DNA from 2 places in the Janthinobacterium sp. 17J80-10 genome. Region 2 is predicted to be linked to the other one. Evidence: predicted binding sites of a transcription regulator. Region 2 holds the regulator's gene; the other holds the start of a gene.

Region 1 (4,050 bases), 1.0 Mb from region 2:
GCACCTCGGCGCCTTCCTGGCGGCCGATGTCCATGTACGACAGGATCTTTTCCATCTGTTCATTGGAGGCCTGGGCGCCGATCATGGTGCTGCTGTCGAGCGGGTTGCCCTGCTTGATGGCGGCTACCCGCGCAATGGCGCGTTCCATGAATTTCTCGTAGATCGATTCCTGTACCAGCACGCGCGACGGGCAGGTGCAGACTTCACCCTGGTTCAGGGCAAACATCGCAAAGCCTTCCAGGCACTTGTCGAAGTAATCGTCATCGGCATCCATGATGTCGGCGAAGAAGATGTTGGGCGATTTGCCGCCCAGCTCCAGCGTCACCGGGATGATGTTTTGCGCGGCGTATTGCATGATCAGGCGGCCGGTGCCGGTTTCGCCCGTGAAGGCGATCTTGGCGATGCGCTTGCTGGTGGCCAGCGGCTTGCCCGCTTCCAGGCCAAAGCCGTTGACGATGTTGAGCACGCCCGGCGGCAGCAGGTCGCCGATCAGTTCGATCAGCACCAGGATCGAGGCCGGCGTTTGCTCGGCCGGTTTCAAGACCACGCAATTGCCGGCGGCCAGCGCAGGCGCCAGCTTCCACACCGCCATCAGGATGGGGAAATTCCAGGGAATGATCTGGCCGACCACGCCGAGGGGCTCGTGGAAGTGGTAGGCATAGGTTTCCGAATCGATCTGCGCCACGCTGCCTTCCTGGGCGCGGATGCAGCCGGCGAAGTAGCGGAAATGGTCGATCGCCAGCGGGATGTCGGCCGCCATGGTTTCGCGGATGGGCTTGCCATTGTCGATGGTCTCGGCGGTGGCGATCAATTCCAGGTTCGCTTCCATGCGGTCGGCCATCTTGTTGAGGATGTTGGCGCGCTCGGTGAGCGAAGTCTTGCCCCAGGCAGCGCGGGCAGCGTGGGCAGCGTCCAGCGCCAGTTCGATATCTTCGGCGGTGGAGCGGGCGATTTCGCAAAACGGCTGGCCGGTGATCGGCGTGATGTTCGGGAAGTACTCACCCTTGACCGGCGCCACGAATTTGCCGCCGATGTAATTGTCATAGCGTTGCTTGAACGGGTTCTTGATCCCCAGCTTGCTGATGTCTGCCAAATTCATTTCTGCCTCCTAAACGATATGAGATGCGTCTGATTTTTTTAAATTAAGTGCGACGAGCGCACAGGGGTTATGGCAAATGCCGTGCCAGCATGGAGACATCGCAAGGAAATTGAAAAAAAATGGCGGAGACGCAGCAGCTGTCTATAGAGCTGCACGCATTTTTTGATGGGGCGACTGGGACCGGAGGAAAAGCGTCAGCGAACGGATTTGTTCACTTTTGGAACAGGCGGGCAAACAGGTGTATCGAATCAATTCAATCCTGCTGTGCGAGGATGGCACAGCAGGTTTTCATCGGGCGTCGGGCGTCCGGCGATTGCGACGTCAACCGCGGCGCGCCGCCTCGATTGTGGCGATGTCGATCTTTTTCATTTCCATCATTGCGTCGAATGCGCGCTTGGCGGCGGCAGGGTCGGGGTCGGCTATCGCCTTGGTCAGCACGATTGGCGTGATCTGCCAGGACAGGCCCCACTTGTCTTTGCACCACCCGCAGGCACTCTCCACGCCACCGTTGTCGATGATTGCGTTCCAGTACCGATCGGTTTCGGCCTGGTCATCGGTTGCGACCTGAAACGAGAATGCTTCGTTGTGCTTGAACGCGGGGCCACCATTGAGCCCGAGGCAGGGAATCCCCATCACCGTGAACTCCACCGTCAACACATCCCCCTTTTTCCCTGATGGAAAGTCTCCCGGCGCAAGATAGACCGCGCCAACGGATGAATCGGGGAAGGTCTTGGCATAAAATTGCGCCGCCTGCTCGGCGTCGCCATCGTACCAAAGGCAAATCGTATTCTTGGCGTGCTTATCCATGGCAATTCTCCATTGGGTTGAGGTGCCAGATGCCGCAGGAAAACGATATTTTCCGCGTCAAACTGCCAAAATCCTACCATGTCATGCATCAGTTAGCCCGGGATCTCAGGCTCAACCAGATTGGCAAGCTGCACGAGAGACTCTTGCCAGCCCAGGTAGCACATTTCGACGGGGATAAGCTCCGGAATCCCACTTTGTTCGATATCGACCTCCGTACCGCACGACACTGCCTTCAGCGTCACCGTAACCAGCATTTCGCCTGGCAGGTTCGGATCATCGAATTTATCGGTGTATTGAATGAGTTCGCCGGGAACCAGCTGCCGATACAGCCCGCCGAAAGAGTGACCTTGCTCAGTCGAGAAATTTTCAAATGACATTTTGAAGGTTCCGCCGACTTTCGGGTCCATATGGTGAACCTTGCAAATAAAGCCGTACGGTGGAAGCCACTTGGCCATTGCAGCAGCATCTATAAAGGCGCGGTAGATCTTCTCTGGCCTGGTGCGCAGGACACGATGGAGGCGGACAGTTCCAGTAGCCATATTGAAAGCTCCTATCAAACGTACAAAATACGAAATGGACTAGCGCTTGAAGGCTAGAACCAAGACACCAGCGGCCACCAGGGCGATGCCGAACCAATCTCTCGCCGAAGGCCGCTCGCCAAGAAACACAAACGCGAACACCGCTACCAACACGAGACTGAACTTGTCCACCGGCGCGACCTTCGAAGCGTCGCCAATTTGCAGCGCCCGGAAATAGCATAGCCACGAAGCGCCAGTCGCCAATGCCGAAAGCACGAGAAACAGCCAAGTTCTCGACGGCAAAAGCAGCGGGTTGCTCCACTTGCCGGTAACCCAAACAAATATGGCCAGGACGAACATCACGACAGCGGTTCTCACCAGCGTGGCCAGATCCGAGTTTACGCCTTGAATGCCAATCTTCGCGAAAATGGCAGTCAATGCAGCAAACGCGGCTGACAAGACTGCCCAAAAGAACCAGTTATTCGTAGTAGCCATATTTGCACCACCTAAGGTTTGCGATAGCCAGCGGCATTGCCGTCCGGGGCGATTGGCGTGTCAGGCATTACATCTCCGGGTTGTGGCAGACGACGCAAAGCTTATGCCCTTCCGGATTTCTAAAATAGGCCCCGTAGTAATTTTCATGGTATTCAAAAATTAATTAATTTGCAACTTATGTCTTTTATGCAAAATCCTAACTCGCAGAGTAGCGTTGCACCACCCCATGAATAGGGGCGCCACTTTTAATCCAGCGACTGCCCAATTAAAAAACATAAAAAAAAGCCCGGTCAACTGACCGGGCGGCATGACTGCACTATGTGCTGCAGTGGGGATCAGCCAGGCTGGGCTGCCTGTCTTTCAAACGTCAGCGCGCCATTTTTGGCATCGATACGAATCACGTCCTTTGGACCGAACTTGCCTTCCAGGATCATTTTCGACAACGGATTCTCGATCTCCTGCTGGATCGCGCGCTTGAGGGGCCGGGCGCCATACACCGGGTCGAAGCCGGCCTCGGCAATCTTCTGCAGCGCTTCTTCCGTCAGATCCATTGCCATTTCCATCTTCGCCAGGCGTTTTTCCAGGATGCCCAGCTGGATCCGGGCAATCGCCCCGATGTTCTTTTCATCAAGGGCATGGAACACCACGATCTCGTCGATGCGGTTGATGAATTCCGGGCGGAAATGCCCCTTTACCTCCGCCATCACCGCCAGCTTGACGAGTTGCGGATCGCTGTCTTCCATCGACTGGATCTTGTGCGAGCCCAGGTTGGACGTCATCACCACCACGGTATTCTTGAAATCCACCGTGCGGCCCTGGCCATCGGTCATGCGGCCATCGTCGAGCACCTGCAGCAGCACATTGAAGACGTCCGGATGGGCCTTCTCGATTTCGTCCAGCAGGATCACGCTGTAAGGCTTGCGTCGCACCGCTTCCGTCAGGTAGCCGCCTTCCTCGTAACCGACATAGCCCGGCGGCGCGCCGATCAGGCGCGCGACCGAATGCTTTTCCATGAATTCACTCATGTCGATGCGGATCAGCGATTCCTCGGTGTCGAACAGGAAGGATGCCAGCGCCTTGCACAGCTCGGTCTTGCCCACACCCGTGGGGCCCAGGAACATGAAGGAGCCG
Region 2 (4,050 bases):
CGAGGCGGAAGCTGCGTTTCCGGGTATCGGCGGGCGGCGGATGATCAACGAGACCGTGCGGCGGATGATCAATACCCTAATCGTCGACCTGATCAGCACTTCCGGACAAAAAATTCAGGATGCTGGCGTGCAAAGCCTCGAACAGGTGCGCAACGCGCCCGCACTCATCAGTTTTTCCGATGCCATGCGCAAGGAAGAGTTGCTGCTCAAACGTTTCCTGCGCGAGAACCTGTACCGGCATTACCAGGTCAACCGCATGACCAGCAAGGCCAAACGGATCGTGCGCGAGCTTTTCGAGACGTTCATGGCAGAGCCGCGCCTGCTGGCGCCGGACTACCAGGTGGCTGGCGGCGATCCGGCACGGCAGGCGCGCAAGGTTGCCGACTATATCGCAGGCATGACGGATCGCTACGCCATGCGCGAACACCGCCGCCTGTTCATGATCGACGAGATCTGAAGCCCGCGGCCTCTAGAGCCAAGTGCGCAACGGGTGCGCATGCGCCGGCCACGCAGGCTGGAAAAATCCTGCCACCATTTCTGCGCTGACGGCTTGCGGCGAGGGCGATCCCCATGCCGGGCACAAGTCCTTGTCGATCACGGCGGCACGGATGCCCTCGAAGGCCTCGCCCTGCTTGAAGCAGTGGCGCATCATCGAACGTTCCATGCGCAGGCACTCTTCGAATGTCATGCCGGCGCCCGCGCGCAACTGCCGCAAGGTCACGCACAGCATGAGCGGCGAGCGCTTTTGCATGGTTGCCAGGGTGGTCTGCGCAAACGCCGAGGCATCGCCGGCCAGCGAATCCATGATCGATGGCACGTCGTCAAAGGAAAAGTGGTGGTCGATGGCGTCACGCTGCCGTGCCAGTTCGCCGGTGTCGCCTGCAGAAAATTGCGCGGCAAAGTGGCGCACGTCCTGGTCGATATCGTTGCCGTCGCCTGTGCCCGCCAAGGCGTGCAGGTCCGCCAGCCGCTCCGCCGGAATAAACACATCCGCCAGCCCCGCATGCAGGGCATCGGCGGCGCCGACGGGATTGGCCGTCAGGGCCAGCCAGGTGCCGATCTGAGCCGGCGCACGCGACAGGAAATAACTTCCGCCGACGTCCGGAAACAGGCCAATATTCACTTCGGGCATGGCGAGCTTGCTGCGTTCAGTGACGATCCGCAGCCTTCCGGCTGAGTGGCACTGGGCAATGCCCATGCCGCCACCCATCACGATGCCATCCATGAGCACGATGTAGGGCTTGGGGTAGTGATGGATCAGCCGGTTAAGCGCATATTCCTCGGTAAAAAAATCCTCTATCAGGGCGCTGCCTTGCTGTGGCGTGGCTTGCCCGGACTGGTAAAAAAAACGGATATCGCCGCCGGCGCAAAAGGCTTTTTCACTATTGCTGTGGATGAACACCGCCTTGATTGCATCGTCATCGCGCCAGTCCAGCAGCGCGCGCGTCATGGCGCGCACCATTTCCAGTGACAGCGAGTTCAGTGCCTGCGGGCGGTTCAGGGTGAGCATGCCAGTGCGATGCTGGATGCGGGTCAGGATATGGTCGTTCATGATCGGGTAATAAAAAGGGCGCTTGGCGCGCCCCTGGTTACATTTGCAGAAGTTGATTGCGCCGGTTTTATTCTTCCGGTGCGGCCGTCATGGATTCCGGCAAGTGCTTGATGGCCTGGTGCTGGTGATCCTGGAGGATGGCCTTGTACTTGAGGACCTGACGGTCGAGTTTGTCGACCAGCCCATCGATTGCGGCATAAAGGTCATGCGCGATGGATTCCACATGGACATCCTTGCCCCGCATGCGCAAGGTGATTTCAGCCCGCTGGCGCTTGTCTTTCTCTGCAAGTTTGTCCACGGTGAGGATGACCGCAGCATCAATGACATGGTCGAAGTGGCGCCTGATGCGCTCCAGCTTGGCATGCACATATTCCCTGATAGGAGGGGTCAGTTCGAGATGATGTCCACTGATGGTCAGATTCATACAGCGCTCCTTAAAATAAGGTCACTGGCGGTTCACGGTCGACAAAGGCAAGTGCGTGTCGCCTGAACACAGCAACGAATACAACAAATACTGCAAGGACTACTACAAGGACTTGCGCAGGTTGACTGGCGGGATTTTCAAGGCTTCGCGGTACTTGGCCACAGTGCGCCGGGCAACGACCATGCCTTGCTCCCCCAGCATTTCTGCAATCTTGCTGTCAGAGAGGGGGTTCTTGGGGTCTTCAGCTCCTATCAATTGTTTGATCAACGCCCGTATCGCCGTTGATGAAGCTTCGCCGCCGGCTTCTGTGGCGACATGGCTGCCGAAGAAATACTTCAGCTCAAACATGCCATGCGGCGTCAGCATGTACTTCTGCGTTGTTACACGAGAAATAGTACTCTCGTGTAAACCTAGTGTATCAGCTATTTCGCGCAAGACAAGAGGGCGCATGGCGACGGCGCCATGCGAAAAGAAATTGCGTTGTCGCTCCACAATGGCTTGAGAAACCCGCAGGATCGTGTCGAAGCGCTGGCGCATGTTCTTGATGAGCCATTTTGCTTCCTGCAATTGCGAAGTGAGTGAGCCCTCACCCTTGTTTTGCTTGAGGATATTCGCGTACAAGGCATTCACGCGAAGCCGGGGCATCACATCATGATTGAGCATGACTTGCCAGCCGTTCTTGCCGCGCTTGACGATTACGTCCGGCACGACATAGTCGGCGGCATCGCTGGCAAAGACAGCCCCGGGATGGGGGTTGCACTGGCGGATGATGCACTGTGCTTCGCGCAAATCCTCGTCATCGCAATCGAGCAGTTTCTTGAGCTTGTTGAAGTCGCGCTGCGCAAACAGGCCGAGGTGCTTTTCGACGATGGTCAGCGCCATGCGTCGTGTCACCATCGGCACTTTCGGCATGCGCCGGATTTGCAGTGCGAGGCATTCACCGGCGTCGCGCGCGCCGACGCCGGCCGGCTCGAAACTTTGCACCAGTTTCAGGGCGATGGCCAATTCTTCCGGATCGATTTCCAGCTCGGCAGGCAAGCGCGCATGAATTTCCTCGAGCGGCTCTTCCAGGTAGCCATTGTTGTCAATGGCGTCGATGATCAATTCCATCAGGGCGCGATCACGCGTCTCATGGCTGGTCAGGCGCATCTGTTCCAGCAGGTGTTCGCGCAACGTGATGTGGTGCGCTTCCAGTTGCGGACGTGAGTCGTCGTCTTCAGGGTTCTTGCCGGTGCGGGCGACATCGTCGAAACTCCAGTCGGCCTCGCCATTGCCGCCATCCGCCGCCTCGCCGCCTTCTGCGCCTTCATAGGCAGTTTCGCCATCGGCCGCCGGCGCATCTTCGGCGGCGGACTTTTCCGCCGGGCTGCTGGTCTGGTTGATGGCGCCATCGGCAAGCAGGCGCACCGAATGGTCGAGCGGATCGTCAACGCGCTCGAGCATGGGATTGTCAGCCAGGATATGTTCCAGTTCCTGCTGCAATTCCAGCGTCGACAATTGCAGCAGCCGGATCGACTGCTGCAACTGCGGCGTCAATGCCAGATGCTGCGATACGCGTAGCTGAAGTGACTGTTTCATGGCGATGCCGCTTGCTTACATCCTGAAATGTTCGCCAAGATAGACCCGGCGCACCGACTCGTTGGCGATGATGTCATCCGGGCGGCCACTGGCCAGCACGACACCCTGGTTAATGATATAGGCGCGATCACAAATGCCCAGCGTTTCACGCACATTATGGTCGGTGATCAGCACGCCAATCCCGCGTTCCTTGAGAAAGCGCACGATGCGCTGGATTTCGATCACGGCAATCGGGTCGACACCGGCAAAGGGTTCGTCCAGCAACACGAAGCGCGGGCTGGTTGCGAGTGCCCGGGCGATTTCTACGCGACGGCGCTCGCCGCCGGAAAGCGACAGGGCCTGGCTGTCGCGCAGCTTTTCAATCTGCAGCTCTGCCAGCAACAGGTCGAGCTTTTCTTCGATAACCGCTTTCGACAATGGCTTGCCATCATCGCGCTGCAGTTCCAGCACGGCACGGATATTTTCCGCCACCGTCAACTTGCGAAAAACCGAGGCT

Evidence for each region. The regulator sigma-54, encoded in region 2, starts transcription at its own class of promoters, with help from an activator protein. The targets are predictions, from matches to a motif close to TGGCANGNAANCTGCTTT.
Region 1: a site for sigma-54 is predicted at 1,169-1,186, ahead of adh (aldehyde dehydrogenase). Genes of this name have one in related genera too.

Annotation. Positions count from the first base shown of each region.
Region 1 is NZ_CP035311.1:2,914,013-2,918,062, forward strand. It holds gene adh (aldehyde dehydrogenase) at 1-1,099, opposite strand, end outside; gene EKL02_RS13065 (VOC family protein) at 1,421-1,906, opposite strand; gene EKL02_RS13070 (SRPBCC family protein) at 1,999-2,445, opposite strand; gene EKL02_RS13075 (EamA family transporter) at 2,485-2,919, opposite strand; partial or broken gene EKL02_RS18590 (VOC family protein) at 2,987-3,073, opposite strand; gene clpB (ATP-dependent chaperone ClpB) at 3,255-4,050, opposite strand, start outside.
Region 2 is NZ_CP035311.1:3,957,333-3,961,382, reverse strand. It holds gene EKL02_RS17740 (deoxyguanosinetriphosphate triphosphohydrolase) at 1-457, shown strand, start outside; gene EKL02_RS17735 (enoyl-CoA hydratase/isomerase family protein) at 470-1,552, opposite strand; gene raiA (ribosome-associated translation inhibitor RaiA) at 1,620-1,976, opposite strand; gene EKL02_RS17725 (RNA polymerase factor sigma-54) at 2,079-3,554, opposite strand; gene lptB (LPS export ABC transporter ATP-binding protein) at 3,570-4,050, opposite strand, start outside.